Regions from separate parts of the Hydrogenophaga sp. PAMC20947 genome, predicted to be linked through region 2. Evidence: predicted binding sites of a transcription regulator. Region 2 holds the regulator's gene; each other region holds the start of a gene.
The links. Region 2 encodes HrcA, which represses chaperone genes, less so after heat shock. Its sites were predicted from a motif close to TTAGCACTCNNNNNNNNNGAGTGCTAA; they were not measured.

Region 1 (10,561 bases), 2.3 Mb from region 2:
AAAACAATTCAGCATAGAAACAGGAACGGGATTAGAATAACCACGCTGCCCAATATGATTTCATTTGGGTCACGCCGTCAGATACGGTTCGCAGCGCAGCTTTTGTTGCTCTCGCCGCCCTTCTCCTGGCCATAGCGCCCACCTTCTTCCCGGTGATCAGAACCGTCTTTTGTGGCGATTTGAACCCGGCCTTTTTCTCTCTTTTCCCAACACCACCTTCTACCTGGGTCAATGCCGCACCATTCGCTGGCATGCCAATACCCAGACCCACGGCACATCGGCATCGTCCGAACGCCATTTTTTCCGATGATTGAGCTCGTAATCCAGCTCAGCATCCCCCGCTTCGCGCACTTCAATTCCATCTAGCGCGCGGGCAATTTTTGAAAGGTCCACTTCATGGGCAAGAAACTTTACGTCGGCAATCTCTCCTACTCGGTGAACGACAGCTCCCTCCAACAAGCATTCTCTGAATTTGGTTCGGTCCAGTCCGCCAAAGTCATGACCGACCGCGACAGCGGCCGTTCAAAGGGTTTCGGCTTTGTCGAAATGTCCAGCGATGCTGAAGCCCAAGCGGCCATCAGCGGCATGAACGGTCAAAACCTCGACGGCCGTGACGCTGTCGTGAATGAAGCCCGTCCAATGGAGCCACGCACCGGTGGCGGCGGCGGCGGTGGCGGTGGTTACGGCGGTGGCCGTGACCGTTACTAAGCCCTGCGCTCAGTAGCATCAGAAAAACCGGTCGAAAGGCCGGTTTTTTTTCGCCTGTAGGCATCTGCTCCGTCCCAGGAGCAGACGCCGGCCCAAGCTCCGGCACGCAAAATGCATGCGTTGACCCCATGGCCCACACCGTTACCTCGCTCAAAAGGCGGGCGCCCGGCCTTCGCAGCGGCAAACCACGCCGCGCCCAAGCCCGCGCCTCTGACTCAACCCCCGCACCGCGCTCTGGCGCCAAGGCACCCACCCAGCCAATCCAGCCGTCCCTGCTCTCCCGCCACTCCTGGCTGGAAGACGCCCACGCCCTCATTGCCGGCTCGCTCTTCGTCGCCCTGGGCATGACCATGTTGGGCCATGCCGGGCTGCTCACCGGCGGCGTGGCTGGCGCGGCCTTTCTGGCCAGCTACGCCACTGGGCTGAACTTCGGCCTGTTCTTCTTCCTGTTCAGCCTGCCATTTTTCGTTTTGTCATGGTTTCGGCTGGGCAAGGAATTCACCTTCAAGAGTTTCTTCGCGGTGGCGCTGGTCTCGTTGTGCACCGCCGTGGCGCCCCAGGTGGTGCGCTTCGAGTTCCTCAACCCCTGGGTGGCCTCGGTGTTGGGTGGCATTCTGATCGGTTTCGGCCTGCTTGCCCTGCTGCGCCACCGTGCCAGCGTGGGCGGCGTCAACATCCTGGCCCAGTGGCTGCAGCAGGCAAAAGGCTTCAGCGCCGGAAAAGTGCAGATGTCGGTGGACGTGGTGGTCGTGCTCACCGCGCTGGTGGTGGTGCCGCCCGAACGCGTCGCTCAATCGGTGGTGGGTGCCGTGGCCATTGGCGCCATCCTGGCGCTGAACCACCGGCCGGGGCGGTATTTGGGGGTTTGAGAGCGGGCAGCCCATTTCCTGTGGGTCTTTGAGCAATCGCGAAGGCCAAGTCCTGAACCTTGAGTCACGGCCACACCCATGAACCCTGCGTAGGAACTCACCTACCCCCTTCCTTCGCAGAGCTTCGTAAAATTGTTGACCGGGTTCACCCTGCCATCCAGCACCCCGCACAAGCGACCCCGATTCAAACAAGCGCACCAACGAACGAAGGAAAGACAACCCCATGCAAGACGCCCACCACCATTTCAGCGATCTCTTTGCCCAGCTGGGGCTGCCCAATGACCCACAGGGCATAACGCAGTTTCTGACGCAGCACGCCCCTCTCGCGGGCGATGTCAGGCTGCCCGACGCACCCTTCTGGTCGCCTGCGCAGGCGGCCTTCCTGACAGAAGCCCTGTTGCTGGATTCAGACTGGGCCGAGCTGGCCGATCAACTGAGCGAGGCCCTGCGTGGGCAGGAAACCCCTCCCGCCTGATGGGGTGCCGACCAGGGGGGTCTTCTAGTAGCGGCGCTCGATCCACAGGCCCGCGCACAGCAAGGCGCCCACGGCATACAGGAGCCAGGTTTGCCAGACCAGATAGGGGTATAGCATCAGCACAACACCGATCCAGATCGCGCGCGTGCGCTCTTGCTTGCGGCCCATGCGAAAGGCCGCGAATCCGATCAGTCCGAAAAAAACCGCGCCAATGAGGTACGCAGGGGTCGGCAGCGTGAAGCCCAGTGCTTCGGCCGTCTCAAGCTCTTGTAGTGGATCCATTGACGCATTCTGCCTCACGGATCGCAGCGTGCTGCCTTTCCGAAGTTGCCGCGCCCGCTATCAGATCGGATGCAAGGAGCCGCTTTCAGGCGGAAAGGTTCGACGGCGAAAAGGCACCAACGGCCAAGGATCCGGGAGCGTGGGATCGCCCAAACTCAGTAAAAGAATATTCAAGGCCCACGGAAAGTCGACAACGTCAACGCCCAAAGCCCGGAACAGGGCCATAAGGGCATGGAACCTTTGCCTTAGCACTCAATCACATAGAGTGCTAACATAAAGATATGCCTAATTTAGGAGGATTTTGAACATGTCCGCTGCACTTGCCACCACCGCTTTGCCGACCGCCTCACTGGCCGTTGGGAGCCCGTGGGCGAGCCGGTCGCTCACCCTGCCGCCCCTGGGCAACCTTGACGCCTATATTTCTGCGGTGAACCGCATGCCTATGCTCACGCTTGAGGAAGAGCAAAGCGCCGCCCGCCGCCTGCGCGACGACAACGACATCGACGCTGCGGGTCAGTTGGTGCTGTCTCACCTGCGCCTGGTGGTGTCCATCGCCCGCCAATACCTGGGTTACGGCCTGCCCCATGGCGACCTGATCCAGGAAGGCAACGTTGGCCTGATGAAAGCAGTCAAGCGCTTCGACCCCGATCAGGGCGTGCGCCTGGTGAGCTATGCCATGCACTGGATCAAGGCCGAGATTCACGAATACGTGCTGAAGAACTGGCGCATGGTCAAAATGGCCACCACCAAGGCCCAGCGCAAGCTCTTCTTCAATCTGCGCTCCAAGAAACAAGGCTTCCGTTCGGAAGCGCTCGATGGCGACACCCACCGCGAGGCCTTCTCGGACGATGAGGTCAGCATCGTCGCGCGCGACCTCAACGTCAAGCCTGAAGAAGTGCGCGAAATGGAAATGCGCCTCTCCGGTGGCGACGTGGTGCTTGATCCCGGTCCGGGCGACGACAGCGAAGACCGCTTCGGCCCCATCGCCTTCCTGACCGATTCGGCCCACGAGCCCACAGCCATGCTCGAGTCGGCCCAGCGAGACCTGCTGGCCAGCGAAGGCATTGCCCAGGCCTTGGTTGCGCTGGACGACCGCTCGCGCCGCATCGTCTCCGAGCGCTGGCTCAAGGTCAACGACGACGGCTCGGGTGGCATGACGCTGCACGAGCTGGCCGCCGTATATGGCGTGAGTGCCGAGCGCGTGCGCCAGATCGAAGTGGCGGCCATGAAGAAAATGCGCAAGACACTGGCCGAATACGCCTGAAGTCCATCGCACGCAGCAAAAAGCCGCCTTCGGGCGGCTTTTTTCATGGCAAGGTGAGCCGCCTGGACGGACCTCCCGCCTTGTCAACGCTGCAAAGTCACCACATCGATGGTCGGCACCACACCGAGCCGTGCCGGCAAGCCAATGGTCCCGATGCCAGGGGTTACCAGCAAAGGCCCGCCCCGCGTCTGGTACACCCCATTCCACCAGGGCTGCTCGCTGTTGGTGTTGCGCAGCACCCAGGGTGTGAGCCCCGGGATCCAGATCTGACCGCCATGGGTGTGGCCCGCGAAAGACAAAAATGCCGCGCCCTTTGGCAACAGGGCAATGGTGTCCGGCTGGTGGGCGAGCACCAGGCGCACACTGGGAGGTGATGTACCCATGCTGGTCGGTTGCGGCCACAGCTTTTTGACCTGAAGCTGGGGATGGCCACCCCATTGGTCGTCGAGGCCAACCAGCTCCCAGCCCTTCCAGGGCACCACACGCCCTTCCAGCAATTGCACACCATGGGTTTGCAGCGCCGCCTTCAAAGGCCCGGTCAAGGGGGGGCCGGGCGACTCCACATCGTGGTTGCCCAACACGGCGAACACCGGGTGTCGAATCTTAGCCAAGGGCGCCAGCCCTGCGGTGAGGTCGGGTGGGGGCTCATGCGTCCAGTCGCCCGCCACCATCACCGCGTCCACCTCCAGCGCATTGAGGCGATCCACCAGATCCACCAGCTGATCATCCCTGAAAAACAGGCCCCAGTGGATATCAGAAATCACCACCAGACGCACCGGCTCGGTGCTGGCAGGAATACCGCTGAAGGTGGTCTCCCGCACCCGCACCATGCCAGGCTCGACCAGGGAAGACCACAGCCCGATGAGCACCGCCACCGACAACACAGCCGCACGCCAGCGGCGAAAACCCTGGTTCACCACCGAATGGCTCAACAGGCCCGTCAGCAGGAAGGCGCCGGCAATGCGGGGCGACCAGTACAGGGCGTGCATCACCAGGTTGCGCACCCAGAACCCCGGCGTTGACCAGCGTCCCAGATAGTCCACCAGGGTCACGATCAAGGCCACGACCATGGCAGCCCAAAAGCAGCGCCATGACCAACGCTCGACCGTGCGAGCCCGAGTCAAGCCGAGGGCCCGATCAGGCTTCGCGGCGCAGTGCCGGGAACAAGATCACGTCGCGGATGCTGGGGCTGTCGGTCAGCAACATCATCAGGCGGTCGATACCGATGCCGCAACCACCGGCGGGTGGCATGCCGTATTCCAGGGCGCGGATGAAGTCGGCATCAAAATGCATGGCCTCGTCATCACCGCCTTCTTTGCTGGCCACCTGGGCGTGGAAGCGGGCGGCCTGGTCTTCGGCGTCGTTCAGCTCCGAAAAGGCATTGCCAAACTCGCGGCCGGTGATGTACAGCTCGAAGCGCTCGGTCACCTCCGGGTTCGCGTCGTTGGCCCGTGCCAGTGGCGAGATCTCGGTGGGGTGGTCCATGATGAAAGTGGGATTCCACAGCTTTTCTTCCACCGTCTCTTCAAAGTACAACACCTGCAGGCTGGACAGGCTGCGGCCGCTCAGTTGGTGTTTGGCCTCCGAAAGGCCCAGCTTCTTGAGCTGGGGCAGCAGCCATTCGGGCTGGTCCACACCGTCGCCGGCATCGGTGTACTTCAGGATCGCTTCGCGAATGGTCAGGCGCTCAAAAGGCGCCATCACATCGACAGGCTTTCCGTTGTAACTCAGCGGCGTGTCGCCATGCACCTGAAGCACCACATGGCGGATCAGCTGCTCGTTGAAGTCCATCAGGTCCTGGTAGTTCCAGTACGCCGCGTAGAACTCCATCATGGTGAACTCGGGGTTGTGGCGAACGCTGATGCCTTCGTTGCGGAAGCTGCGGTTGATTTCGAACACGCGATCGAAGCCGCCCACCAGCAATCGCTTCAGGTACAGCTCGGGCGCGATGCGCAGGAACATGGCCTGATCAAGCGCGTTGTGGTGCGTCTCGAAGGGCTTGGCGATGGCACCACCCGGGATCGGGTGCAGCATGGGGGTCTCGACTTCCAGGAAGGCATGGCTCACCATGAATTCGCGGATGCAGGAAAGGGTTTTGCTGCGCGTCACAAAACGGCGGCGCGAAACCTCGTCGGTCATCAGATCCACATAACGCTGGCGGTATTTGATCTCCTGGTCGTTGATACCGTGGAACTTGTCGGGCAGCGGCCGCAGGCTTTTGGTCAACAGCCGGATGTTGTCGGCGTGGATGGTGAGCTCACCGGTGCGGGTTTTGAACAGCACGCCTTCGGCCGCCACGATATCGCCCAGGTCCCAGTGCTTGAACCCCGCGTGCACCGCTTCGCCAACGCTTTCATTGTTCAGGTAAATCTGGATGCGGCCACCGCTCTCACCCAGAGAGGCGTCTTGCAAAGTGGCAAAGCTGGCCTTGCCCATCACGCGCTTGAGCATCATCCGGCCAGCGACACTGGCGCGCACCGGCGTGGCTTCCAGCGCTTCCTTGGTGGCCTCGCCGTGGGTCGCGAACAGGGCTGCGGCCTTGTCGGCTGGCTTGAAATCGTTGGGGAATGCAACCGCCCCTCCCTGCCGCTGCACTTCACGCAAAGCCTTGAGCTTTTCGCGGCGCTCGGCAATGAGCTGGTTTTCGTCAACGGCAACAGGTTGGGCGGTGGGAGTGGGTGCTTGTGTCATGGTGCAATAAAAAACGGGCTGCACATCCGCAGACATCTGCGCGGTGCAACCCGTGATTGTAAGTTTCCGACCAGGCCCCAGGGAAAATGTGCAGATTTCAGGTGCCCTGGGTGCTGTGGAGCTGGCTTTGCCAGACCGCAATCACGCCCCTTTGACGGGATGGCGCCGCAGGCGGCGCGGGTGCTGAGGCTGGGTCAGTGCCCCAGGTAAGCCTCGCGCACCCTCGGGTCCACCAGCAGGTCTTTGCCGGTACCGGTCATGGTGATTTCGCCCGAATCCATCACATACCCGCGGGCAGCGATCTGCAGCGCGCGCTGGGCGTTTTGCTCCACCAGCAAAATGGTCACGCCCTGGGCGGCCACATCACGCACCACTTCAAAAATCTTGTCCACCATGATGGGCGAGAGGCCCATGGATGGCTCGTCGAGCAACAAAACCTTGGGCTGGCTCATCAGCGCACGCGCCATGGCCAGCATCTGCTGCTCACCACCGCTCATGGTGCCTGCCAGCTGGTCTTTGCGCTCGCGCAAGCGCGGGAAGATGCCGAACATGCGCTCGATATCCTTGGCGATGCCTTCCTTGTCCTTGCGGATGTAAGCGCCCATTTGCAGGTTTTCGGTGATGCTCATGCGGGTGAACACACCGCGGCCTTCAGGCACCATGACCAGGCCTTGGCGAACCAGATCCCAGGGGCCGCGCCCCTTGATGCTTTCGCCCAGGTATTCGATGTCGCCCGCTTCGAAACCCAGGGAGCCCGTGATGGCTTTCATGGTGGTGGTTTTGCCCGCCCCATTGGAGCCGATCAACGAAATCAGCTCGCCTTCATGGACTTCCAGATCAACGCCCTTGACCGCCTTGATACCGCCATACGCGACCTTCAGGCCGCTGACTTTGAGTAATGTGTTTGCCATCTCATATTTCCTTGTTCATTCAGAACGTCCCGAGCGAGGTGTCTTTTCCAGAACGCCGCCGATCTGGCTTCGCCAGTCGGCCAGCGTCGCCCCCTGGGGGGTGACGCGCGCAGCGCGGCGCAGGGGGAGCCACATCTAGCCTCCGCCGCTGCCCAGGTAAGCCTCGATCACCTTGGGGTCTCGCTGCACCTCAGCGGGAGTGCCCGACGACAGCTGTTTGCCGTAGTCCAGCACGGTCACGCGATCGCACAGCCCCATCACCAACTTGACGTCGTGCTCAATCAGCAAGATGGTCCGGTTGTCTTTGCGGATCTGGTCGATCAGCTCGCGCAATTGCACCTTTTCCGTGGCGTTCATGCCGGCGGCGGGCTCGTCCAGCGCGATCAGCTTCGGATCGGTGGCCAGGGCGCGCGCGATCTCCAGACGGCGCTGGTCGCCATAACTCAACGTGCGCGACTTGTAGTCGGCGAACTTGGCAATGCCCACGTACTCCAGCAGCTCATAGGCACGGGCGGCAATCTCGGCTTCTTCGCGCTTGAAACCCGGGGTGCGGAACACGGCGCCCAGCAGGCCCGAATGGGTGCGCACATGGCGCCCCACCATCACGTTTTCCAACGCGGTCATCTCGTTGAAGAGACGGATGTTCTGGAAGGTGCGGGCGATACCCGCCTTGGCCACTTCGTGAACGGCCGTGGGCGTGTAAGGCTTGCCGGCGAGCTCGAACGAGCCACTGTCAGGGGTGTAGAGGCCGGTGAGCACGTTGAAAAACGTGGTTTTGCCCGCCCCGTTGGGACCGATCAGGCCATAAACCTGACCCCGATTGATTTCCATGCCCACATCGCTCAGCGCTTGCAGACCGCCAAATCGCTTGGAGACGTTGGCTACTTTGAGAATGGTTTCGCTCATACAGTCAACCTTCTTATTTGCTCAACGATTTGCCATGCTCGGGCGACGGCCACAAGCCTTTGGGGCGCAGCAGCATCACCAGCACCATGGCCAGGGCGATCAACAGCTGGCGCAAGATCTCAGGCGCCAGGCGGCCATCGGTCATTTGCGACAACGGGCCCGCCACATGGCGCAACACCTCGGGCAAACCGGCCAGCAGCAGGGCACCCAGAATCACACCAGGGATATGGCCAATACCGCCCAGCACCACCATGGCCACCACCATCACCGACTCCATCAGGGAGAACGACTCGGGTGACACGAAGCGCTGGAAGGAGGCGAACAACACGCCCGACACGCCGCCAAACGACGCACCCATGCCGAAAGCGAGCAGCTTCAGGTTGCGGGTATTCAAGCCCATGGCCTTGGCCGCGATCTCGTCTTCGCGAATCGCCATCCAGGCCCGACCGATGCGGGAGTCTTGCAAACGGTAAGACAAGATCACCGCCATCACCACAAAGAACATGAACAGGTAGTAGTACATGGTCACGGGCTCGAAGGTGTAGTTGCCCACCGTCAATCGCTGGGCAAAATCCACCCCAAAGGTGTCAATGGCATCAATCTGGCTGATACCTCTGGGCCCGTTGGTGATGTTGATCGGGCGGTCCAGGTTCAGCAGGAAGATCCGGACGATCTCGCCGAAGCCCAAGGTGATGATGGCCAGGTAATCGCCACGCAGCTTGAGTGTGGGCGCGCCCAGAATCATGCCCACCAGCCCTGCGACCACCGCCGCCACAACCATCACAATCCAGATGCTGACATGGGTCCCGTTGGGGAACATGGCCTTCATCGCTGGAAACGTATCGATCAGGTGGCTCGAGTCAAAGAGCGCATAGATGTAGGCGCCCACCGCAAAGAAGGCGATGTAGCCCAGGTCAAGCAGGCCCGCGTAACCCACCACAATGTTCAGCCCCAAGGCCAGCAACACATAGAGCAGCGCCAAGTCGACGATGCGCACCCAGGAGTTGCTGCCGGTGGACTGCAACAGTATGGGCAATACCAGCAGCGCGATGGCTGCGAGCACAAAGGCAACGATTTTGCCGGTTTTCGTTTTCATCATGATGTAACGTCTCCTTCGGCTTCAGGCGCGATCGGCCACGCGTTCACCCAGCAAGCCCGACGGCCGCAGAGTCAACACCAGCGCCAACATCACGAAGGCAAAGATATCCGAGTATTGGCTGCCCAGCACACCGCCGGTGAGCTTGCCAAGGTAGCCAGCGCCCAGCGATTCGATCAAGCCCAAAAGGATGCCGCCGACCACGGCCCCGGCCAGGTTGCCAATGCCACCCATCACAGCGGCCACAAAGGACTTCAAGCCGGGCATGAAGCCCATGGCGAACTGCACGGTGCCGTAGTTCGAAGCCCACATCACGCCCGCAATCGCAGCCAACATGGCGCCGATGACGAAGGTGGCCGAAATCACCATGTCGGGTTTGATGCCCATGAGTGCGGCGACGCGGGGGTTTTCGGCGGTGGCGCGCATGGCACGCCCGAGGTTGGTGTGGTTCACCAGCCACATCAACAGCGCCAGCGTGATCGCAGTGGTGGCCAGAATCGTCACCTGCGTCACCGAAATCACGGCACCACCCAGATGGAACGGCTCTGTGGACAGCATGGAAGGATACGAGTGGGGCCGGGGCTCCCAGATCATCATCGCAATGGTTTGCAGCAGGAGCGACATACCGATGGCGGTGATCAGCGGAGCGAGGCGCGGCGAGTTCCGCAGCCGGCGATAGGCCAGCTTCTCAATCATGAAGTTGAGTCCGCCGCAAACCACCATCGCAATCAGGGTGGCCGTCAACAAAATAAGCCAGCCGGGCATGCCCGTCCAGGCTTCGGTCATCCAGCCGATAAGCGTCCAGCTGGTGAGCGCACCCACCATCAGAACTTCACCGTGGGCAAAGTTGATCAGCCCGATGATCCCGTACACCATGGTGTATCCGAGGGCCACCAAGGCATACATACTGCCCAGGACCAGACCATTGATGATCTGCTGCAGTAAAACGTCCATAAAAGGTTCTCCGAGTTCTGAGAGGGCTGTGGCCGTTCTTCCGAAACGGCCGGTTTCATTTAATTAGCAAAAAACCCGCCAGACACCGTCCCAGGGGGACAGACTGCGGGTTGGTGCGCGATTGTAACGACCCACTACAAGCCAATTCAAGCGTGTAAGCCCTAAGCAAGCCCGGGTTAACCCGCAATGTTTGGGCCAGAAGAGCCCTCCATCAGCGCGATTGGCGAAACATTAGCCAGATTGATGATTGCGATTCTTAAGGTCGCGCAGCTTATCGGCGATCCGGATCTCCAGGCCCCGCTCCACCGGCCGGTAAAAATCCGGCGCGGCCATGCCCTCGGGCAGGTAGTTTTCGCCTGCGGCAAACCCGCCCGACTCGTCGTGGGCGTAGCGGTAGCCTTTGCC
Region 2 (10,561 bases):
GATGGCCTGCGTGCTGTTTGTGAGGCGCCAGAGTGAGGTTTTCCGGGCCGACCCACAGGCGGCTCCAGCGGCCGGAACCCTGCGCTACGCCCTGTATGGGTCTTTGTTTTTCGGAGCCACCGCCAAAATCGACCCCATCGTGGCCGCTGTCGAGAGCAGCGCTGCGCCGGTACACGTTGAGCTGGAGGCCTCCCGACTGGTCTCACTCGACACCACCGGTCTCGACGCGCTGGAGCAGTTGCACAAAGCCATTCACAAACGCGGCGGGCAGCTCACCATGAGCGGCCTCAACCCCCAGCCACGCTCACTCATCGAGCGATCCGGCTTTGCCATGCGCCTGCAAGGCTGGGAGGCCGCCGAAGCCAGTCAGGCGCCCGAGGCCGAGGCCCGGTAAAATCGCCCTTTTGCCCATCTAGGCGCCCTGGCGCTGACCACCATGTCCATCTTCGCCCGCCCCCACTACACCTCCGACGCGACGCAGTTCCTCGACCAGCTCAAGACCGCCAAGCCTCAGATGGAGCAGGAGCAGCGCCTGGGGCGCTCGCTGCTGTGGGACAAACAGATCGACCGCGACTTCCAGACCCAGGCCGAAGCAGGCCAGATCGCCCAGCAGCCTTACGTCTACCAGGCCGGCTCGGACCACACCTGATCCCCCACACCGAGCCCGCCGCAGGATCGCCGCGCCATGACGACGAGTGACCCCACCGAGCTCGACGCGCCTCCCGAAGGGCTGGAGGCGGTGCTGCCCGCGGTCGTCGACCAGGTCGCTCTGGCCCGACTCTATGGTGAACCCCTGTTCGCCATGCCCAGGGACTTGTACATCCCGCCCGATGCGCTCCAGGTGTTTCTCGAGGCCTTTGAGGGCCCGCTGGACTTGCTGCTCTACCTGATCCGCAAGCAAAACTTCAACATCCTCGACATCCCCATGGCTGCGGTGACGCGGCAATACCTGAGCTATGTGGACGAGATCCGGGCCACCAACCTGGAGCTGGCGGCGGAATACCTGCTGATGGCGGCCATGCTGATCGAGATCAAGTCGCGCATGCTGCTGCCACCCAAGAAGGTGGCCGAAGGGGAAGAAGCCGAAGATCCCCGCGCTGAGCTGGTGCGCCGCTTGCTGGAATACGAACAGATGAAGCTTGCCGCCCACCGGTTGGCCGAGCTGCCGCAATACGGCAGAGACTTCCTGCGGGCCCAGGTTCATGTGGAGCAATCGCTGGCACCCCGCTTCCCCGATGTGCACCCGATCGATCTGCAAAGCGCCTGGCGCGACATCCTCAAACGCGCCAAGCTCGTTCAACACCACAAAATCAGCCGCGAGGAGCTCTCGGTGCGCGAGCACATGAGCATCGTGCTGCGGCACCTGCAGGGCAAGCGCTTCGTCGAGTTTGCCGATTTGTTCGATCCCACCCGTGGCTCACAGGTCTTGGTCGTCACCTTCATCGCCACGCTTGAACTGGCCAAGGAAACCCTGATCGAACTTACCCAAGCCGAGGCGTTTGCGCCCATCTACGTGCGCCTGGCTTACACCCCCAACTGATCGTTGCATTCGCTGTCCCCTGCCGGCTTGCAACGATCTCCCCACCCATTCCCTCCAGTTTGTCTGCCATGAGCGCCCCACACCATTCCTTTGACGTTCTCATCATCGGCAGCGGCCTGGCTGGCCTGACCGCCGCACTTCGTCTGGCGGCCACCCACCGCGTGGCGGTGATCACCAAGCGCGGTATTTCTGACGGCTCCAGCAACTGGGCCCAGGGCGGTATCGCCGCCGTGCTCGCCGAAGGCGACAGCTACGCTTCGCATGTGGACGACACCCTGGTGGCCGGCGCGGGCCTGTGCGACCTCGAAGCCACCAAACTCACGGTAGAAAACGCGCCCGCGGCCATCGCCTGGTTGCAAGAACTGGGCGTTCCTTTTTCCACCGAGCAAGGCGAACTGCACCTCACCCGCGAAGGCGGCCACAGCCACCGCCGCATCGTGCACGCCACCGATGCCACTGGCGCGGCCGTGCAAAAAACCCTCAGCGAACGCGCCCGCGCCACGCCCGGCATCACCTTCTTTGAGAACCACATGCTGGTGGACCTCATCACCGACGCCAAACTTGGGCGCAGCCACCCCGCAGGCGAATCCTCCCGCTGCCACGGCGCCTACGTGCTCGATGTCGAACAAGACGTTATCGAGACCTTCCAGGCCACCCACACCATCCTGGCCACTGGCGGCGCGGGCAAGGTGTACCTGTACACCACCAATCCCGACACCGCCACCGGCGACGGCATCGCAGCGGCCTGGCGGGCGGGCTGCCGGGTGGGCAACATGGAATTTATCCAGTTCCATCCCACCTGCCTCTACCACCCCCATGCCAAGAGTTTTCTGATCACCGAAGCCGTGCGCGGCGAGGGTGGCCAGCTCAAACTGCCCGCACGCCTGGGCAGCCACCGCTTTATGCCCGATCACGACGAGCGCGCCGAGCTCGCTCCGCGCGACGTCGTGGCCCGCGCGATTGACTTCGAGATGAAGCGACATGGCCTGGACTGCGTCTACCTCGACATCTCGCACCAGTCCCCCGAATTCATCCACGAGCACTTCCCCAATATCCTGGCGCGCTGCGCCGAGCTGGGCATCGACATCACCAAGGAACCCATTCCTGTGGTGCCGGCCGCGCACTACACCTGCGGTGGCGTGGTCACCGACCTGGCTGGCCGCACCGACCTCTCGGGCCTGTACGCGGTCGGCGAGACCACGTGCACCGGCCTGCACGGCGCCAACCGGCTGGCCAGCAACTCGCTGGTGGAGTGCATGGTGTTCGCTCAAGCTGCGGTGGCCGCCATTCAAAAGGCCAGCATCAGCCCGGCGGCCGATCTGCCCGCCTGGGACGACAGCCGCGTGACCGACGCCGACGAAATGGTCGTGATCTCCCACAACTGGGACGAACTGCGCCGCTTCATGTGGGACTACGTTGGCATCGTGCGCACCGACAAGCGGCTGGAAAGAGCCGCCCACCGCATCTCCCTGCTGCAGCGGGAAATCCATGAGTTCTATTCGCAGTTCCACGTCACGCGTGACTTGCTGGAACTGCGCAATCTGGTCCAGGTGGCCGACCTCATCGTGATGTCCGCGTTGATGCGCCACGAAAGCCGCGGTCTGCACTTCAGCCGGGACTACCCCGACCTGCTTCCCGTGGCCAAACCCACCATCCTGGCGCCTCCCAGCCGCTAAATCCAGCCAGACGCAGCCGGACATCAGTGGTCCCGCTGCGCGAGCCCATTTCTCGCGCTACAGTAACGGTATGTCCGTTTCTGATGCACCCGACCTTATCCATGCCCCTCCCGCCCCGGCTCAGGTCGCTGCGGCGAGCGCGGCTGCGGCCAGTTTCGCCGCTCTGGAAAGCAAGCTGGTGTATCTCAGCGCGGCCGATATCGAACAGGTGAAACAGGCCTACCGGTTTGCCGATGAAGCCCATCTGGGCCAGTTGCGCAAAAGCGGCGACCCCTACATCACCCACCCCATTGCGGTCGCAGCGCAGTGCGCCGAATGGAAACTCGACGCCCAGGCCCTGATGGCGGCCTTGATGCACGACTCCATCGAAGACTGCGGCATCACCAAGGAAGACCTGGTGCAACGCTTTGGCTCACCGGTGGCTGAGCTGGTCGATGGGCTGACCAAACTGGAGCGGCTCGAATTTGACACCCGCGAGGAAAATCAGGCCGAGTCCTTCCGAAAGATGCTGCTGGCCATGGCCAAGGATGTGCGTGTCATCCTGATCAAGCTGGCCGACCGCACCCACAACATGCGCACCATGGGCGACATGCCGCGCAGCAAATGGAAGCGCATCAGCAATGAAACACTGGAAATTTACGCGCCCATTGCCCACCGCCTCGGGTTGAATTTCACCTACCGCGAACTGCAAGACCTCGCCTTTCGCTTCCTGCACCCTTGGCGCTATGAAGTGCTCAACAAAGCGCTGAGCAAGTCCCGCGGCCGCCGCACCGATTTCATCGGGCGGGTTCAGCGTGAGGTGGAGGCGTGCTTTGCTGACCAAAAAATGCCGGTGCGCATCATGGGTCGCGAAAAGACGCTGTATTCCGTCTACCGCAAGATGGACATGAAACACCTGACCTTTTCACAGGTCACCGACATCTATGGTTTTCGCATTGTCGTACCCGACCTCACCGACTGCTACACCGGCCTGGGCGTGTTGCACCAGCTCTACAAGCCACTGCCGGGCAAGTTCCGCGATTACGTCGCTATCCCCAAGGTCAATGGCTACCAGTCGCTGCACACCACGCTGATCGGCCCCTTCGGCACCAACATCGAATTTCAGTTGCGCACCCACGCCATGGACGTGGTCGCGGAATCGGGCGTGGCGGCCCACTGGCTTTACAAAGCGAGCGAACCAGGCAGCGACACTTCGCAGCGCCTGGGCGCACAGTGGCTGCAATCCCTGCTCGATATCCAGCAGGAAACGCACGACGCCAGCGAGTTCTGGGATCACGTCAAAATCGACCTTTTCCCCGATGCGGTCTACGTGTTCACCCCCAAGAGCAAGATCCTGGCCCTGCCCCGCGGTGCCACGATCATGGATTTTGCCTACGCCATCCACAGCGACGTGGGCAATCGGGCGACCGCAGCCAAAGTCAACGGCGAGCTGATGCCGTTGCGCTCCGAAGTCACCAATGGCGATGTGGTGGAGATCATCACGGGCGACGCGGCCGAGCCGAATCCAGCCTGGTTGTCGTTTGTCAAAACCGGACGCGCCCGCTCCAAGATCCGCCACCACCTCAAAACCCTGGCGGAAGAAAAGTCGCTGGAATGGGGCGAGCGCATGCTCACCCAGGCCCTGCGCTCTGAAGGCATCGCGCGCCTGCCCGAAACCGATGGGCCTTACAAAGCCACCTGGGACAAGCTGCTGCGCTTCTCGGGCAACAAGTCCCACGCCGAGCTGCTCTCCGACATCGGTATGGGCAAACGCATCGCCAGCATGGTGGGCAAAAAACTCGCGATGCTGCTGGCGGAAACAGGGCTCAAGCCCGACGCGTTGCTCCTCAGCACCGAGCGCTACGCGACCGGGCAAGACGGCTCAGTCGTACAAGGCGTGGTCAGCCTGGACGGCAGCGAAGGCCTTTCGGTGCAATATGGATCGTGTTGCAAGCCCATTCCGGGCGACCGCATCGTCGGCTATCTGGGGCGCGGCGAAGGCCTGGTGGTCCACGCCGAAGACTGCGCCGCTGGCAAACGCCTGCTCGCACGCGACAGCGAACGGTTCCTCCCCGTGGAATGGGCAGAAGAGCCCGTGCGTTCGTTCGAAACCGATATCGTGGTCACCGTCACCAACGGCAAGGGCGTGCTCGCCCGGGTGGCTTCGGCCATTGCCGCCGCCGAAGGTGACATCACCCACGTCAACATGGGCGAAGAGCGGCCGCAGACCGCCACCGATATTCGCTTCATCATTGCTGTGCGCGGGCGCGTTCACCTGGCCGACGTGTTGCGCAGCCTCAAGCGCACGCCATCGGTGCTCAAGGCCCAGCGCTACAAACCGATAAAAAATTGATCAAGGCGGAGCCCCCTCCTGCCCGCTACCGGGAACGCCAGGTGGCGGGTAGTCCACCTCCACCACCTCCAGCTCCTGAACCCCGCCCGGCACCAGCAGGCGAATCGTTTCACCCAGTCGAGTCTTCAGCAGTGCCCGCGCCATGGGCGACACCCAGCTGATTTGCCCCAGGGCGCTGTTGGCTTCATCCACCCCCAGAATGGTCACCGTGGTTTCTTCGCCATCCGGGTCTGCCACCACCACCGTGGCGCCAAAAAACACCTGGTCGCCCCCGTGGTGCAGCGATGGATCGACGACCTCCGCGATTTCCAGCCGCTGCGTGAGAAACCGTATGCGCCGGTCGATTTCACGCAGGCGTTTTTTGCCATAGAGGTAGTCGCCGTTCTCTGAGCGATCCCCATTGCTCGCCGCCCAATGCACGATCTCCACGATCTTGGGACGCTCTTCGTCGATCAGCGCAAACAGCTCGGCACGCAACCGCTCATACCCACCGCGGGTGATGTAGTTCTTGCCATCTGGCGTAACCAGCGGGGTCAGCGGCGCGCCGTCATCGTCATCGTTGTCCGAATCGGGCTCGCGGGTAAATGCTTTGCTCATGGGTGGGGCACCTACTGGCTTGAGAGGCGGAAATGAAAAAGCCCGCAGCGTTTCGGCTGCGGGCTATTCATTTGGTGCGGCTGGCAGGAATTGAACCCACGACCCCTTGGTTCGTAGCCAAGTACTCTATCCAGCTGAGCTACAGCCGCTAAGCTGCGCATTGTAGCATGGGTTTTTGGTAGGCCGTGACAGACTTGAACTGTCGACCAAAGGATTATGAGTCCTCTGCTCTAACCAACTGAGCTAACGGCCCTTGCGGCTAGCATTGTAGGCGCTGTGGGGAGTGGGACTTCGAGCGAATGGATTTCAGCCACCCTTGGGGTGGCTCAGCGCATTGCTCACCAGCTTGGATGTCACATCGACAATCTGGATCATGCGGTCATAGGGCATGCGCTGCGGGCCGATCACGCCCAGTGTGCCCACCACCTGCCCGTCCACCTCATAGGGCGCGGTCACCACGGACAAATCTTCAAACGGCACCACCTGGCTCTCGCCCCCGATGTAGATGCGCACGCCCTCGGCCTGGGCGGACACATCCAGCAAACGGATCAGCTGTGTTTTCTGTTCAAACAGATCAAACATGCGCCGCAGGTTGCCCATGTCGTTGGAAAACTCGCTCACCGACAACAGGTTGCGCTCCCCCGAGACCATCACGTCTTCGGTCGAATCGTCTGCGTCGGCGTCAATGTTCACCGCCGCCTGCATCAATACAGCGATCTCGCCGCGCAAGGCTTCAACCTCGGTCTTGAGCCGTTTGCGCACTTCTTCCATGGTCAAGCCCGCGTAATGGGCATTGAGAAAATTGGCCGCTTCCAGCAACTGGGACTGCGTGAAGCTGGTCTGGGTATGAATGATGCGGTTTTGCACATCGCCATCGGGCGACACCAGGATGACCAGCACACGCCGCTCAGACAAGCTCAAAAACTCGATGTGCCGAAACACCGATGCTCGGCGGGGTGCTACCACCACGCCGACAAACTGAGACAGGCTGGACAGCATCTGCGCCGCACTGCTGAGCACCCGCTGTGGCTGTCCGGCGTCCAGCCCTCGCCCACCCATGTCGCTCACCGGCGTCAGGCCATCGCGGCGAACCGTCAACATGGTGTCTACAAACAAGCGGTAGCCCCTGGCGGTGGGGATGCGCCCTGAAGAAGTGTGGGGGCTGGCAATCAGGCCCAGCTCTTCCAGATCGCTCATCACATTGCGGATCGTCGCAGGGGAGAGCTCCAGCCCCGCGGCTTTGGCCAACGTGCGCGAACCCACGGGCTGTCCGTCGTCGATATAGCGCTCGACGAGCGCTTTGAGCAGGCGTTTGGCGCGGTCATCGAGCATAGAACCCTATTTTAGAGACTGCGGGTTGTTCTGTGCGGCCGCACAGAGGCGCACGCCACCCAAAGTGTTGTGGGCAGCGTGAAACACAGGCACGCAGATTGCTATGAACTTTGTAGCCAGCCAACGGGCCTTTGAAACCGGCCTGTGCCGATGCGAAATGCATTCTCATGGTGCATTTCGCAAATCTGCAGCTGGCAACGCAACGGTGCTGCAGGTTTTATGGGTCTCCCCGCGAGGGTGGCCGACTGCGGTTCCCTGTGTTTGCCCTGTCCTCTTCATCCGGAGAAAATGCAATGAAAGCTGTTCTAAAGCGCCACCTGGCAATGGGAACCACCCTTGTCCTGACCTCCCTGGCTGTGCACGCTCAAGGTGCGCCGTTGATCTATGGCCTGGTTGACTTGAGCATCGGCTCCACCAAAGCACCCGGAGGCACTTCGTCCACCACGCTGGACAGCGGAAAGATGACCACCAGCTTCATCGGGCTCGGCGCGTCAGAAGATCTCGGCGGGGGGCTGTCTGCTACTGCGCGTTTCGAAAGTTTTCTTCGCGCCAACACGGGCGGTCTCGGCCGATTCTATGGCGACCCCGCTTTTTCGCGAACAGCGTCTGTGAGCCTGTCCAGCAAAACTTTGGGGACACTTTCACTCGGCAGGAACACCACGGCACTCTTTGTTTCCACGCTGCTGTTCAATGCGTTCGGCGACTCCTTCGGCTACTCGCCCAGCATCCGCCACTATTTCACCAGTGGCACAGTGACGGGCGATACCGGTTGGAGCGACTCGTTCGCCTACAGCAGCCCCTCTCTGGGTGGTGTTCGGTTTGGGGTAGCGGGCGCCACCAAGACCAACGGCACAGATGAAAGCGACGGAAGCAACTGGAGCCTCAACCTGGGCTATGGATCGGGGCCCTTGACAAGTTCCATCGTGGTGCAGCGTGTCACCAAAGACGGAACGAGCCCGGTCGACGACACCCGAACCGCACAGATCGGGGGCGCCTACGACTTCGGTGCCGCTAAAGTTTTTGCGCAATACGGGGAAGTGGAAAACCTGACCACGTCTGCCAAATACAAGGTATCTGGCCTCGGCGCACGCTTTCCCGTCGGCACCAGCGCGCTGGTGGCCCAGTGGGGTCACCTGAACGCTTCGGAGAGTGATGACCGGAACACCTTGTCGGTTGGCATGCTTCACAACCTGTCCAAGCGCACCGAACTGTATGCAGTGGCCATGCACGACAAGGTCGAAGGCATCAGCAGCGGCGCAGGCTATTCGGTGGGTATCCGGCACCGCTTTTGAACGTGAAGGCAGGGGTGCTGCCAAAGCCCGCTCAAACACTGGCAGCGCGCCCTGTCACCACCCGTTTCGCAAGGGTTAACCGGCAGGTCATATTCAAAGGCCTATGTTGTAATTCGACAATGAATCTGCCGGCTTCCCACCTTCAACGCACGACGTTTCCAGTCCCGAGGAAGCTTCGTTTTGCGCACGTCGTCATCATCGGGAAGTACCAGGCGCCAGGATCGCGCGATTTGGTTGAAGAAGTGGCCCACTTTCTGCACGATCAGGGCTGTGATGTTTCTCTGGAGCGTGACACAGCGCTCAACACGGGCCTGCTGCAATACCCTTCACTGGATGTGCATGCCATGGGAACAACCTGCGACCTCGCCCTGGTGGTGGGCGGCGACGGCACCATGCTGGGCATCGGCCGGCAGCTGGCCCAGTACGGCGTGCCCCTGGTGGGCATCAACCAGGGGCGTCTCGGCTTCATCACCGACATCCCGCTGGAGGGTTACCCCGACAAACTGCACGCCATTCTCCACGGCGAATACGAAGAAGACGCCCGTTCACTGATGGCGGCCAGCGTCTGGCGCGACGGCCGCTGCGTGTTTGAGGCCACAGCCTTGAACGATGTGGTGGTCAACCGGGGCGGCGCGGCCAGCATGATCGAGCTGCGTGTCGAGGTGGATGGCCATTTCGTGGCCAACCAGCGGGCCGATGGCCTGATCATTGCCAGCTCCACCGGATCTACGGCCTACGCCTTGTCGGCCGGCGGTCCCTTGCTGCACCCGGCCATCGATGGTTGGGTCATGGCCCCGATCGCACCGCACACCCTCTCCAACCGCCCCATCGTGCTGCCGGCCCACAGCGAAGTCGCCCTGGAAATCGTGAGCGGACGAGACGCCAGCGCCAACTTCGACATGCAGTCGCTCACCAGCCTCCTGCATGGCGACCGCATCGTGGTGCGCCGTTCAGAACACACCTTGCGCCTGCTGCATCCAAAAGGCTGGAGCTATTTCGACACGCTGCGAAAAAAACTCCACTGGAACGAAGGCGGTTGAAGCGGGTGTCATCAAACCCCGTCAAAATACCGGTTTACTTCCAAGGTGTTTGCCCGCCATGAGCCTCAGACGCATCGTATTGCGCGACTTCGTCATTGTGGAGTCGCTGGACCTCGAACTCGAGGGCGGCTTCAGTGTGCTCACCGGAGAGACCGGCGCGGGCAAATCCATCCTGATTGACGCCTTGCAACTCACCCTGGGCGGGCGGTCAGACAGTGGCGTGGTGCGCGAGGGTGCTGCGCGCTGTGACATCGCGGCCGAGTTCGGCACCCCGGCCAACTTGCTGCCCTGGCTGGAAGAACAAGGTTTCAGCAACGAGGACAACAGCGTGTTGCTGCGCCGCACCGTCGACACCGACGGCCGCAGCCGCGCCTGGATCAATGGCAGCGCCGCCACCCTCGCACAGCTCAAGGTGCTGGCGAGTGAACTGGTCGACATCCACGGGCAACACGCCTGGCAAAGCCTGACCCGGGCCGACGCCGTTCGGGCCCTGCTCGACGGCTTCGCCGGCATCGACACAGCTCCCGCCCACAAGGCCTGGGGCCAGTGGCGCCTGCGCCGCAAGGCCCTGGACGCCGCCACAGAACGGCAGAACAGCCTGAGGCAGGAGAGCGATCGGCTGGCCTGGCAAATTGCCGAGGTCAACAAGCTCGCTCCAGGCGCAGACGAATGGATCGAACTCAACGCCCTGCACAGCCGCCTGGCCAATGCCCAAAGCCTGACCGACGCGGCCGAGTCTGCCCTGGCGGCGC
Region 3 (10,561 bases), 250 kb from region 2:
TTAGAGTGTTCCCCACCAAGCAAGGCCGATATTGATCAGGCGGCCGTTGTCAAAAAATGCGATAGAAGGGTTGCTGAGACTGTGTTGATGGCGAGCTGCGAAAAGGCGCGCGTTCAAACCATGAGCGATGTTGACCAAATGTCGAACGCCCAAAGAAAAAGCCCCGCGAGCTTACTCGCGGGGCTTTTTCTTTGGTTTCGGTCGGAACACCTGAAGGCATTCCGCCGCAGCATGAGGCGCCAAGCCAAGGTGCAAGGGAGCAGACAGTGGCACCGCCACGGCAAACCCCTGCAACGCCGGCATGGCGTCTCAGGCAAGGCGCAATTACATGCCCATGCCGCCCATGCCGCCCATGCCGCCCATATCACCGCCGCCCATGGAAGGCGAGTCGTCTTTTGGAGACTCGGCCACCATGCACTCGGTCGTCAGCATCAGGCTGGACACCGAAGCGGCGTTTTGCAGCGCGGTACGGGTCACTTTCGTTGGGTCCAGGATACCCATTTCGATCATGTCGCCGTAGGTGTCGTTGGAGGCGTTGAAGCCGTGGTTGCCTTTGCCAGCCAGGATGGCGTTGACCACCACCGATGGCTCGCCACCGGCGTTGGCCACGATTTCGCGCAGAGGCGCTTCGATGGCCTTCAACACCAGCTTGATACCGGCGTCTTGGTCAGCGTTGTCGCCTTTGATGACGCCAGCCGTCTGGCGAGCGCGCAGCAAGGCCACGCCACCACCAGCAACAATGCCTTCTTCCACAGCAGCGCGGGTAGCGTGCAGGGCGTCTTCAACGCGGGCTTTCTTTTCCTTCATCTCGACTTCGGTGGCAGCGCCAACCTTGATCACGGCAACACCGCCGGCCAGCTTGGCCACGCGCTCTTGCAGCTTCTCACGGTCGTAGTCGCTGGTGGCTTCTTCGATCTGAACACGAACCTGCTTCACGCGGGCTTCGATGTCAGCAGCGGCGCCAGCACCGTCGATGATGATGGTGTTTTCTTTGCCCACTTCGATGGTCTTGGCAGAGCCGAGGTCGGCCAGGGTCACTTTTTCCAGGGTCAGGCCCACTTCTTCAGCGATCACTTTGCCGCCGGTCAGGATGGCGATGTCTTCCAGCATGGCTTTGCGGCGGTCGCCGAAGCCAGGAGCCTTCACAGCCACAACCTTCAAGATGCCACGGATGGTGTTGACCACCAACGTTGCCAGGGCTTCGCCATCGACATCTTCAGCAATGATCAACAGAGGGCGGCCAGCTTTGGCGACCTGCTCCAGTACGGGCAGCAGATCACGGATGTTGGAAACCTTTTTGTCGTACAACAGCACGAAGGGGTTTTCCAAGATGGCGGATTGCTTCTCGGGGTTGTTGATGAAGTATGGGCTGAGGTAGCCGCGGTCGAACTGCATGCCTTCGACGACGTCGAGTTCGGATTCCAGCGACTTGCCGTCTTCGACGGTGATCACGCCTTCCTTGCCGACCTTGTCCATGGCATCGGCAATGATTTTGCCGATGGTTTCGTCAGAGTTGGCCGAGATGGAGCCGACTTGAGCGATTTCCTTGGAGGTGGTGGTGGCCTTGGAAGCCTTCTTCAGCTCTTCGACCAGCACGGTGACAGCCTTGTCGATGCCGCGCTTCAGGTCCATCGGGTTCATGCCGGCGGCCACGTACTTCATGCCCTCGCGCACGATGGCCTGGGCCAGGACGGTGGCGGTGGTGGTGCCGTCGCCAGCGATGTCAGAAGTCTTGGAAGCGACTTCCTTGACCATCTGGGCGCCCATGTTCTGGAGCTTGTCCTTGAGTTCGATTTCCTTGGCCACGGACACACCGTCCTTGGTCACGGTAGGAGCGCCGAACGAGCGCTCGAGCACCACGTTGCGACCTTTGGGGCCCAGGGTCACTTTGACCGCATTGGCCAAAATGTTCACGCCTTCAACCATGCGTGCGCGGGCTTCGCCGCCGAAAACTACGTCTTTTGCTGCCATGTGTATTTCTCCAGATATTTAAAAAATTACCAAACAAGGCAGTTGGGCGCTTTGCGCTCCAACTCGCCAGTTCAGCAAATTACTTGCCTTCAACGACTGCGAACAGGTCGTCTTCTTTCATGACCAACAGCTCATCACCGGCCACTTTGACCGTTTGGCCGCTGTACTTGCCGAACAAAACGCGGTCACCGACCTTGACGTTCATGGGCAACAAGTCGCCTTTGTCGTTTTTCTTGCCTGGGCCCACGGCCAGGACTTCGCCCTGGTCTGGTTTTTCAGCGGCTGCGTCAGGGATAAAGATGCCAGAGGCGGTCTTGGTTTCGCTGTCAATACGCTTGACGATCACGCGGTCGGCGAGAGGACGAAGGTTCATGGGATCTCCTGAGATAGAACAGTAAAAAAAACAAGGTCAAACAACAGGGCGCCGCATCCAAAGAAGTTTGCGTCGCCGTCTGCAGATCGAAGTGGTGAAGGGTGTTAGCACTCATCACCAACGAGTGCTAATGATAAGGGCGACCCAAGGGGTTTTCAAGAGCCATGGGTGCAATTCATGGCATTTTGGGTGTTCTGGCGCGGCCGGATCAGGGCCAAACTGGCCAAAAATGTCTGCATCGCTCAGAAGTGGGACAGGAAGCCCCCATCGATCGTGAGCGTCTGCCCGGTGATGTAGGTGGCTGCGCCGCTGGCCAGAAAGACGGCGGCGCCGGCCACTTCGTGCGGTTGGCCCCAGCGCCCCAACGAGGTGCGTTTGTCCAGCCAGGACTGGATTTGAGGATCGGACACCATGTTGGCATTCGCTTCGGTGCTGAAGAAGCCGGGCGCTATGGCGTTGACACGGATGCCATCTGGACCCAACTCGGCAGCGAGCGCGCGGGTCATGGCGTCGAGCGCGCCCTTGCTGGTGGTGTAGGCAGCGTCTCCGGCTCGTGCGATGGGGCCGGCGATGGATGTGATGTTGATGATGCAGCCACTTCCTTGCGCCCGCATGGGCCGAGCCGCTTCCCGGCACAGGTGCCAGGCGGCAATCAGGTTGGTTTCCAGCAGCTCGCGCAATGCGGCCGAGGGCAGTTGCTCAAGCGGCTCCCGGCGCCGTTGCCCTGCGTTGTTGATCAGGATGTCCAGGCGACCGCTTTGTTTGAGCAGGGTTTCCAAAGCTGCGCTGCTGAGCCCGGGGTCGGTGAGGTCCACCGGCAGAGGGTGCACAGAGCCCCCGTGGACCCGGCAGTGTTCCTGGATGCATTCTGCGGCGGCCTGCAGGGCGTCGAGATCCCGTCCACCCAGCCATACTTGTGCGCCATGGTTGGCCAGCGCACGCGCCATTTCGAACCCCAGTCCTCGCGAGGCACCCGTGACCAGAGCCACCTGGTTCTTCAAGGAAAAAAGAGGATGAGGTGGGGCAGGGCGGTCGGTCGAATTCATGGGCTTTGGGCCCGTCCGGACCCCATGCAGGCGCAGCTGACGCGCGGTCTTACCCTCTAAAAAAGGGGTCCGGCGCTTGACTCTAACGCAACAGCGAAATGGGCATGCAAATCGCCTCGCTCTGGCCTTCTATCTGGACCGTTTTGTGATCGCCGTGTTCATGCGCCGAAGGGATTTACAGCGAAAGCTCTGCCATGGACGAAAGCGGGAAGTCCAGCTCGGGTTCCAGCCCTTCAAAAGGCAAGGTGAAAAAGAAGGTGCAGCCTTCTCCAGGCGAGGTCTCGGCCCAGATGCGTCCGCTGTGGCGCTCAATGATGCGCTGGGACAGCGCGAGTCCGGTGCCAGTGCCCTCGAAGTCCATGGAGTGGTGTTGACGCTGGAACATGACAAACAGGTTGTGCGCTTTTTCCAGATCAAATCCGACACCGTTGTCATGCACGAAGAAGGTCCGCCCGCCCACCGGATTGACTTTCCAGCCCACCTCGATGCGAGCCTGTTCGCGGGTTCGGGTGTATTTGACTGAGTTGCTGAGCAGGTTGCCCCAAGCCTGTGCCAGCAGCATGGCGTCGCCCCGTACCACAGGCAGGTCTTCTTCGATGACCCATTCGATGGCACGGTCGGGATTTTCCACCTTCAAGTGTGCGATGACGCCATCCAGCAAGGGGGCCAGCGGCACGGGCTGGGTTTCGATGCTGACCCGGCCCAGGCGTGCGTATTCCAGCAAGCCCTCGATCATGTGGCTCATGCGCTTGCTGGCTTTGGCGGTGGAACTCAGGTACTGCAGGGTGAGCCGGTCGGAAGTCTCCCCGAGTTGCTCCTGGAGCAGGCTCACAAAGCTGGAAATGTGGCGCAAAGGCGCGCGGAGGTCGTGAGACACCATGTGCGAAAACACGTCCAGATCTTTGTTGGCGGCAACCAGCTGCTGCGTGCGCTCGGCCACCCGCTTTTCCAGCTCTTTGTTGAGGTCGTTCATGACGTCCTCCAGGCTCTTCGCCGCCGTCATGTCGCGTGTGATGGCCGACAGGCCTTGCAACTCACCGGTTTCATTGCGCAAGGCCGTCAACACCGTGTGTGCCCAAAAGCGCGAGCCATCGTCGCGCAGGCGCCAACCGCGTGTTTCCCATTGACCGTGGGTCTTGGCCAGGCGAAGCACTTGGGCGGGATCGACCTCGTCTTCCCCGGCGTTGCCCGTGGCCAACAGGTTTTGGTAGGGGCGCCCCAGCATCTGCAGGCGGGTGTGGCCATGCAGGCGCTGTGCGCTTTCGGTCCATTCGGTCACCGCACCACCTTCGTCTACAAAGTAGATGCAGTGGTCCTGGATGGCGTCCACCATCAGCCGGTACCGCTGCTCACTCTGAAAGAGCTCGGCGCTGCGTTCACGAACCCGTTCTTCCAGATCGCGGTTGGCCTCCAGAACAAACTCTTCGGTGCGGCGGTGTTCGGTGACGTCTCGCACTTCGATGAAGATGCCCTCGACCGAGTCGCCTTGAAAGTCCGGGATGTAGCGGATTTCAAATGCGCTGCAACTCCCGTCCTTGTTCTCACGCTGGGTCTCAAACACTTGGAGCTTCCCACTTAGTGTCTCTGCCACGTGGGGCAAGATCTCGGGCATCAGTTCCGGCAATACAACGTCGCTCAGATGCGTGCCAATGAGTTCGCCGGAACGCCTTCCGTATCGCTCAGCGTGTGCGGCATTCGAGAATCGGCAAATCAAATCCTTGTCGTAATAGGCTAGGCGTGTTGTCAGGTGGTCGGTGAAGCTCTGAAGCAGCCCGTCATCTCTCTGCGTTTCTTTCGGGCGGTCTGGCTGCTCCGTGAGAGGTACAACGGATGCGTTGCAGCGCAAAAGCTTTCCGTTGGAATCTCGGACCGCTGTCGACCACAGCAAGGCGGGCCATCGATAGCCATCGCTGTGAAGCAAATCGATCTCTATCGACGCCAGGTCTTCCGATCCGAGCAAATCCCTCAACGACGGCTGCATCCCGCCGTGCGAGATCAGGCTCGTTAAGGCGTCCACGTCCATGGTGCTCATGAGTGTTTCACGGTCGTAGCCCAACCAGTCGAGCAGCGTCTGGTTGATGTCGATCAGCTTGAGGTCTGCATCCATGGTCAGATGCCCGCAAGGTGCGTGGTCAAAGCGTTGTTGGGCCAGTTTTAGCTGGGATTGCAGGTCTTGGGTGCGCATGGCCACCAGGCGGTCGAGTTCCTGGCTTGTGGCCGGGCTGGCTTCTGGGCAGGCGTTGTGTTCCATGATCGGTCGGACTCCAGGTCGTTGCAGGCAGATTGGGAAGGTCTGTGCATTTCTTATCGGACGCCTGGGCCAAAAATTCAGGATTGTTTTGGGGATGTGCTCATGTGGGCCGCCTGATCGACGAGGGGGAAAAAAAATGCCCCAGCGCATTTGCACAGGGGCATTTTTTGAAAGTGAGCGCATGCACACCTGTTTAGCTCGCCTATTTGGGTGCTGAACAACCGTCGCTAAAGCGGCAACGCTGCCGGCATGTCCACCAGACGAGGCGCTTGTCTTACTTCAGACCGGCAGCCGCTCGCAGCACCGCTGCCTTGTCGGTGCGCTCCCAGGTGAATTCGGGTTCTTCGCGCCCGAAGTGACCATAGGCCGCTGTCTTTTCGTAGATGGGGCGCAGCAGATCCAGCATCTGGATGATGCCCTTGGGACGAAGGTCGAAGTGTTCATTGACCAGCGCTGCGATTTTTTCATCCGGAATCACGCCAGTGCCTTCGGTGTAGACCGTGATGTTCATGGGCTGGGCCACGCCGATGGCATAGGCCACTTGCACTTGACACTGGCGGGCCAGCCCTGCGGCGACCACGTTTTTCGCCACATAGCGAGCTGCGTATGCAGCTGACCGGTCCACCTTGCTGGGGTCTTTTCCGCTGAAGGCTCCGCCGCCGTGAGGGCAGGCGCCGCCGTAGGTGTCCACAATGATCTTGCGTCCCGTCAGGCCGCAATCCCCCTGGGGGCCACCAACGACAAATCGGCCGGTGGGGTTGATCAGGTAGCGGGTGTTTTGCAGCCACTCTTTGGGCAGCACCGGCTTGATCAATTCTTCAATGATGGCTTCGTTGAACGAGGCCTTCATCTTGGTCGCCGTTTCCGACTGGTCGGGCGTGTGCTGCGTCGACAGCACCACGGTGTCGATGCTGTGGGGCTTGCCGTCCACATAACGCATCGTCACCTGGCTCTTGGCGTCGGGGCGCAGGAAAGGCAGGCGGCCGTCTTTGCGCAACTGCGCCTGGCGTTCCACCAGGCGGTGGGCGTAGTAAATGGGCGCGGGCATGAGCTCGGGCGTCTCATCGCACGCGTAGCCAAACATCAGGCCTTGATCGCCAGCCCCGGTGTTGAGGTGGTCGTCCGACGCATGATCCACCCCTTGGGCGATGTCATTGCTCTGCTTGTCGTAGCAGACCATGACAGCGCAGCCCTTGTAGTCGATCCCGTAGGTGGTGTCGTCGTAGCCGATTCGCTTGATCGTGTCGCGAGCGACCTGAATGTAGTCGACATGGGCGTTGGTGGTGATTTCACCCGCCAAAACGACCAGCCCGGTGTTGCACAGCGTTTCGGCAGCCACACGGCTCAGGGGGTCTTGTTTGAAAATCGCATCCAGGATCGCATCGGAAATCTGGTCAGACACCTTGTCGGGGTGGCCTTCAGAGACGGATTCGGATGTAAAAAGAAAATCGTTCGCCATGTAGATAAACTCCAAGTAGGTTGTTCGGCGTTGCCGGCCTGTCGGAGTTCGGCGAACGCTTTAGCGGAATTTATGAATCGCCCCGCAATTAGTTCAGTAACTCGGCGATGTCGGTATTTTAGAACATCGACTCGCTCAGCCTGTCGATTATCTGTCTGTCGGGGTGCCGCCCCGTGCCTTGAGTCCTTTGCTTTTTACTTGCCGTGACTGTCTTTATTCAGCTGATTTTTCGCCTCCTGTCCGTCCTGCCCTTGCCGGTGTTGCACGCGGGTGGCTGGCTGATGGGCTGGGCCAGTTTTGTCTTGTCGGGCCGTTACCGGCGTCGGTTGCTGGCCAATGCGCGCCAGGCTGGGTTGTCCCTGCGCACCGCGCTGGTTTCGGTCGGTGAGTCCGGCAAGATGGTGGCCGAAACCCCTCGCCTGTGGCTGGGCAAGCCCATGAGGATGGGCTGGGAAGGGGCGTCGGTCGTGGAGTCCGCTTTGACGCATGGCTCAGGCGTGTTGTTCCTGACACCGCATCTGGGCTGCTTTGAAATCACGGCACAGGCCCTGGCGCAGCGCTTTGGCGAGCGCATGCCCATCACCGTGTTGTTTCGCCCTTCTCGGCAGCCAGCACTTCGGGATCTGGTGGCAACGGCCCGCGAGCGCCCCCATCTGTTCACCGCACCCACCACCCTGGCAGGCGTCAAGCAGCTCATCAAGGCGCTCAAAAGCCAGCAGGCGGTCGGCCTGTTGCCCGATCAGGTCCCGCCGGCGGGCCAAGGGGTGTGGGCGCCATTCTTCGGCCGCGAGGCCTACACCATGACGCTGTCAGCACGGCTGGCCCAAACGGCAGGTGTGCAGCTGGTCCTGATCTGGGGTGAGCGCCTGTCCTGGGGGCGAGGGTACCTGGTTCATGTGCGCCCTTGCCCCGTTGAGGGTGGCCTGAGCCGCGATCCCTTGATCGCTGCGACCCAGATCAACCAGGCCATGGAGGCCTTGGTGAGAGAATGCCCGGCCCAGTACATCTGGTCCTACGACCGCTACAAGACACCCCATGGACTGGCCGCAACCGACGCTGGCACTGCCCGCAGCCTGATCGACCGACCCGTCCCACCCGATTTGCATGCCGACGACACCTGAAAAACCCGCTGTGCCCCGTGCGCGAACCAACTGGACCGGCCGCCTGGCGGTCAGCACCATGCACGCACTGGCCCTGCTGCCTTTGTCCTGGGTGCGTGGCCTCGGTTGGTTTGTGGGGCAACTGCTGCACCTGCTCGCCGGCAAACGCCGGCGCATTGCCCAGACCAACTGGGCGCTGTGTTTTCCCGAGCAGACAGCGGCCGAGTGCCGTGGGGCGGTGCGCAGGCATTTTGTGGTATTCGCACAATCCTGGCTTGACCGCGGCTGGATATGGGGAGCAGATGAAGCCAGGGTGCGCTCGCGCATCAAACTGACGGGCGACCTGGAGGCCTTGTCTGCCGAGGGCGCGGTGGCCATTTTTGCGCCCCATTTCGTGGGGTTGGACGCGGGTGGCGCGGCGCTCTCGCTGGGGTTTTCGCGCCGCTTCATCAGTTTGTACGCCCGGCAACGCAATGTGGCCATAGACCAATGGGTGCGGGCCGGCCGCCTTAAATACGGATCGGTGCGTCTCGTCGAGAAACACGAAAGCTTGCGGAGCTTGGTGCAGGCGTTGCGATCAGGCGAGGCCTTGTACCTCTTGCCCGATATGGATCTCGGCCCAAACGATTCGGTATTTGTGCCGTTCTTTGGCGTTCCGGCTGCCACGGTGCCCACCTTGCCACGCCTTGCGCAGCTGGGCCGGGCCCGTGTGGTTCCCGTCATCAGCAAGATCACACCAGATGGCTACGAGGTCACCGTTTTACCGGCCTGGACCGATTACCCGACAGGCGATCCTGTTGCCGATACGGCGTTCATGAACCAGCGCCTGGAAGAAATGATCGCCACCATGCCCGAGCAGTATTACTGGGTCCACAAGCGCTTCAAGACCCGGCCGACCGGCGAACAATCGTTTTACAAGGTCTGAGGCGGGGCTTCAATCGAGTGAAGGGGGCTCTTCTTCGTCGTAGACCACCGAGGGAGCGGGCGCCGCGTATTCCCCATGCGTCCAATCCCACAAAAGGCGTGCCACCTCGTCCAGCCCCTGCTTTTTGAGCGCCGAGAACAAACGCGCTTCGCCGCCGCCGCTTTGCAGCTGCGCGATCGACAAGGCCTTGTTGGCCTCAGCGCGGGTGAGCTTGTCGGACTTGGTGAGCAAAATCAAAAAATTCAATCCGTCGGCCACGCGCGGGCGAATGACGTCAAGCAAAATTTCGTCCAGCTCGGTCAGCCCCAGGCGAGGGTCGCAGAGCAATACCACCGCCTTCAGGTTTTTGCGGGTGAGCAAATAGTTGCCCATCACGCGCTGCCAACGCAGCTTGGCCTCGCGTGGCACAGCCGCATAGCCATAGCCCGGCAAATCGGCCAGCACTGCGTCGGTTACACCCTGTTTGCCCAGTGAAAACAGGTTGATGCTTTGGGTGCGCCCCGGTGTTTTGGAGGCATACGCGAGCCGCTTTTGCTGTGTCATCGTGTTGATGCACGTCGACTTGCCCGCATTGGAGCGCCCCACAAAAGCGACCTCTGGAACATCGAGATCGGGCAAGAACTCCAATTTGGGCGCGGTGGTGAGAAAGCGGGCTGTATGCAACCAGCCGTGGAGTGCCTTGATTTCAGGCTGAAGGGGCACATCGCCTCCGCTTTCGGCCTCAAAAGAGGGCGCGGACTGGGCTGCTGAGAGCTGAGCGGAGGGGTCGGGGACGGTATTTTTGGGGGATGACATTGGGGGTTCCTGTGGGCCATTGTAAAATCGTTTGGTTAATGGTCTGAAAGAGTCTTCAGAAGACCGCGTGTTTCTTCTCCAAACCGATGCGTCGTCGCCGACGCCGCCCCCGACATGAAATTGCCCGTCTCCCTTTTCTGCGCCATTGCCGCTGCTGCCAGCCTGTCTTTCAGCGCCCACGCTGAGACGGCCAAGACCGAAGCTGCCAAGCCCGATCTGGGCAAGGGTTCTGCCTCGTATGGCCAAGTGTGTGTGGCCTGCCACGCCGCCGACGGCAACTCGACCACCCCCGAGAACCCCAAGCTCGCCGCGCAGCATCCCGAATACCTCGCCAAGCAGCTGATGGAATTCAAGTCGGGCAAGCGCGACAACGCCATCATGAAGGGCTTTGCTTCGAGTCTGTCCGATGAGGACATGAACAACATGGCCTTCTGGCTTGCCGATCAGAAAGCCAAAGAAGGCTTTGCCACCGACAAAGACTTGGTTCGTCTGGGCGAGCGCATCTACCGAGGTGGCATAGCCGATCGCCAGGTCGCCGCTTGCGCCGGCTGCCACAGCCCCAACGGTGCCGGTATTCCTGCGCAGTACCCCCGCCTGGCTGGCCAGCATGCCACCTATACCGTCAACCAGCTGAATGCATT

Region 1: rpoH (RNA polymerase sigma factor RpoH) is a predicted target of HrcA. The motif match lies at 2,580-2,606, and genes of this name have one in related genera.
Region 3: E5678_RS12410 (co-chaperone GroES) is a predicted target of HrcA. The motif match lies at 2,449-2,475, and genes of this name have one in related genera.

Annotation. Positions count from the first base shown of each region.
Region 1 covers NZ_CP039252.1:4,763,320-4,773,880, reverse strand. The annotation lists gene E5678_RS22395 (hypothetical protein) at 229-393, opposite strand; gene E5678_RS21820 (RNA-binding protein) at 397-708, shown strand; gene E5678_RS21815 (YitT family protein) at 837-1,577, shown strand; gene E5678_RS21810 (DUF2789 domain-containing protein) at 1,801-2,052, shown strand; gene E5678_RS21805 (hypothetical protein) at 2,077-2,334, opposite strand; gene rpoH (RNA polymerase sigma factor RpoH) at 2,642-3,598, shown strand; gene E5678_RS21795 (metallophosphoesterase) at 3,682-4,668, opposite strand; gene lysS (lysine--tRNA ligase) at 4,736-6,289, opposite strand; gene E5678_RS21785 (ABC transporter ATP-binding protein) at 6,484-7,200, opposite strand; gene E5678_RS21780 (ABC transporter ATP-binding protein) at 7,336-8,106, opposite strand; gene E5678_RS21775 (ABC transporter ATP-binding protein) at 8,120-9,202, opposite strand; gene E5678_RS21770 (branched-chain amino acid ABC transporter permease) at 9,227-10,156, opposite strand; gene E5678_RS21765 (replication-associated recombination protein A) at 10,388-10,561, opposite strand, start outside.
Region 2 covers NZ_CP039252.1:2,488,026-2,498,586, forward strand. The annotation lists gene E5678_RS11165 (SulP family inorganic anion transporter) at 1-394, shown strand, start outside; gene E5678_RS11170 (DUF3460 family protein) at 437-649, shown strand; gene E5678_RS11175 (ScpA family protein) at 686-1,540, shown strand; gene nadB (L-aspartate oxidase) at 1,609-3,216, shown strand; gene E5678_RS11185 (bifunctional (p)ppGpp synthetase/guanosine-3',5'-bis(diphosphate) 3'-pyrophosphohydrolase) at 3,287-5,548, shown strand; gene greB (transcription elongation factor GreB) at 5,549-6,145, opposite strand; tRNA gene E5678_RS11195 (tRNA-Arg) at 6,218-6,294, opposite strand; tRNA gene E5678_RS11200 (tRNA-Ile) at 6,322-6,398, opposite strand; gene hrcA (heat-inducible transcriptional repressor HrcA) at 6,452-7,477, opposite strand; gene E5678_RS11210 (porin) at 7,771-8,769, shown strand; gene E5678_RS11215 (NAD kinase) at 8,889-9,809, shown strand; gene recN (DNA repair protein RecN) at 9,868-10,561, shown strand, end outside.
Region 3 covers NZ_CP039252.1:2,741,738-2,752,298, reverse strand. The annotation lists gene groL (chaperonin GroEL) at 325-1,971, opposite strand; gene E5678_RS12410 (co-chaperone GroES) at 2,051-2,344, opposite strand; gene E5678_RS12405 (SDR family oxidoreductase) at 2,587-3,390, opposite strand; gene E5678_RS12400 (PAS domain-containing sensor histidine kinase) at 3,566-5,641, opposite strand; gene metK (methionine adenosyltransferase) at 5,916-7,100, opposite strand; gene E5678_RS12390 (lysophospholipid acyltransferase family protein) at 7,304-8,221, shown strand; gene E5678_RS12385 (lipid A biosynthesis acyltransferase) at 8,205-9,125, shown strand; gene yihA (ribosome biogenesis GTP-binding protein YihA/YsxC) at 9,135-9,920, opposite strand; gene E5678_RS12375 (c-type cytochrome) at 10,035-10,561, shown strand, end outside.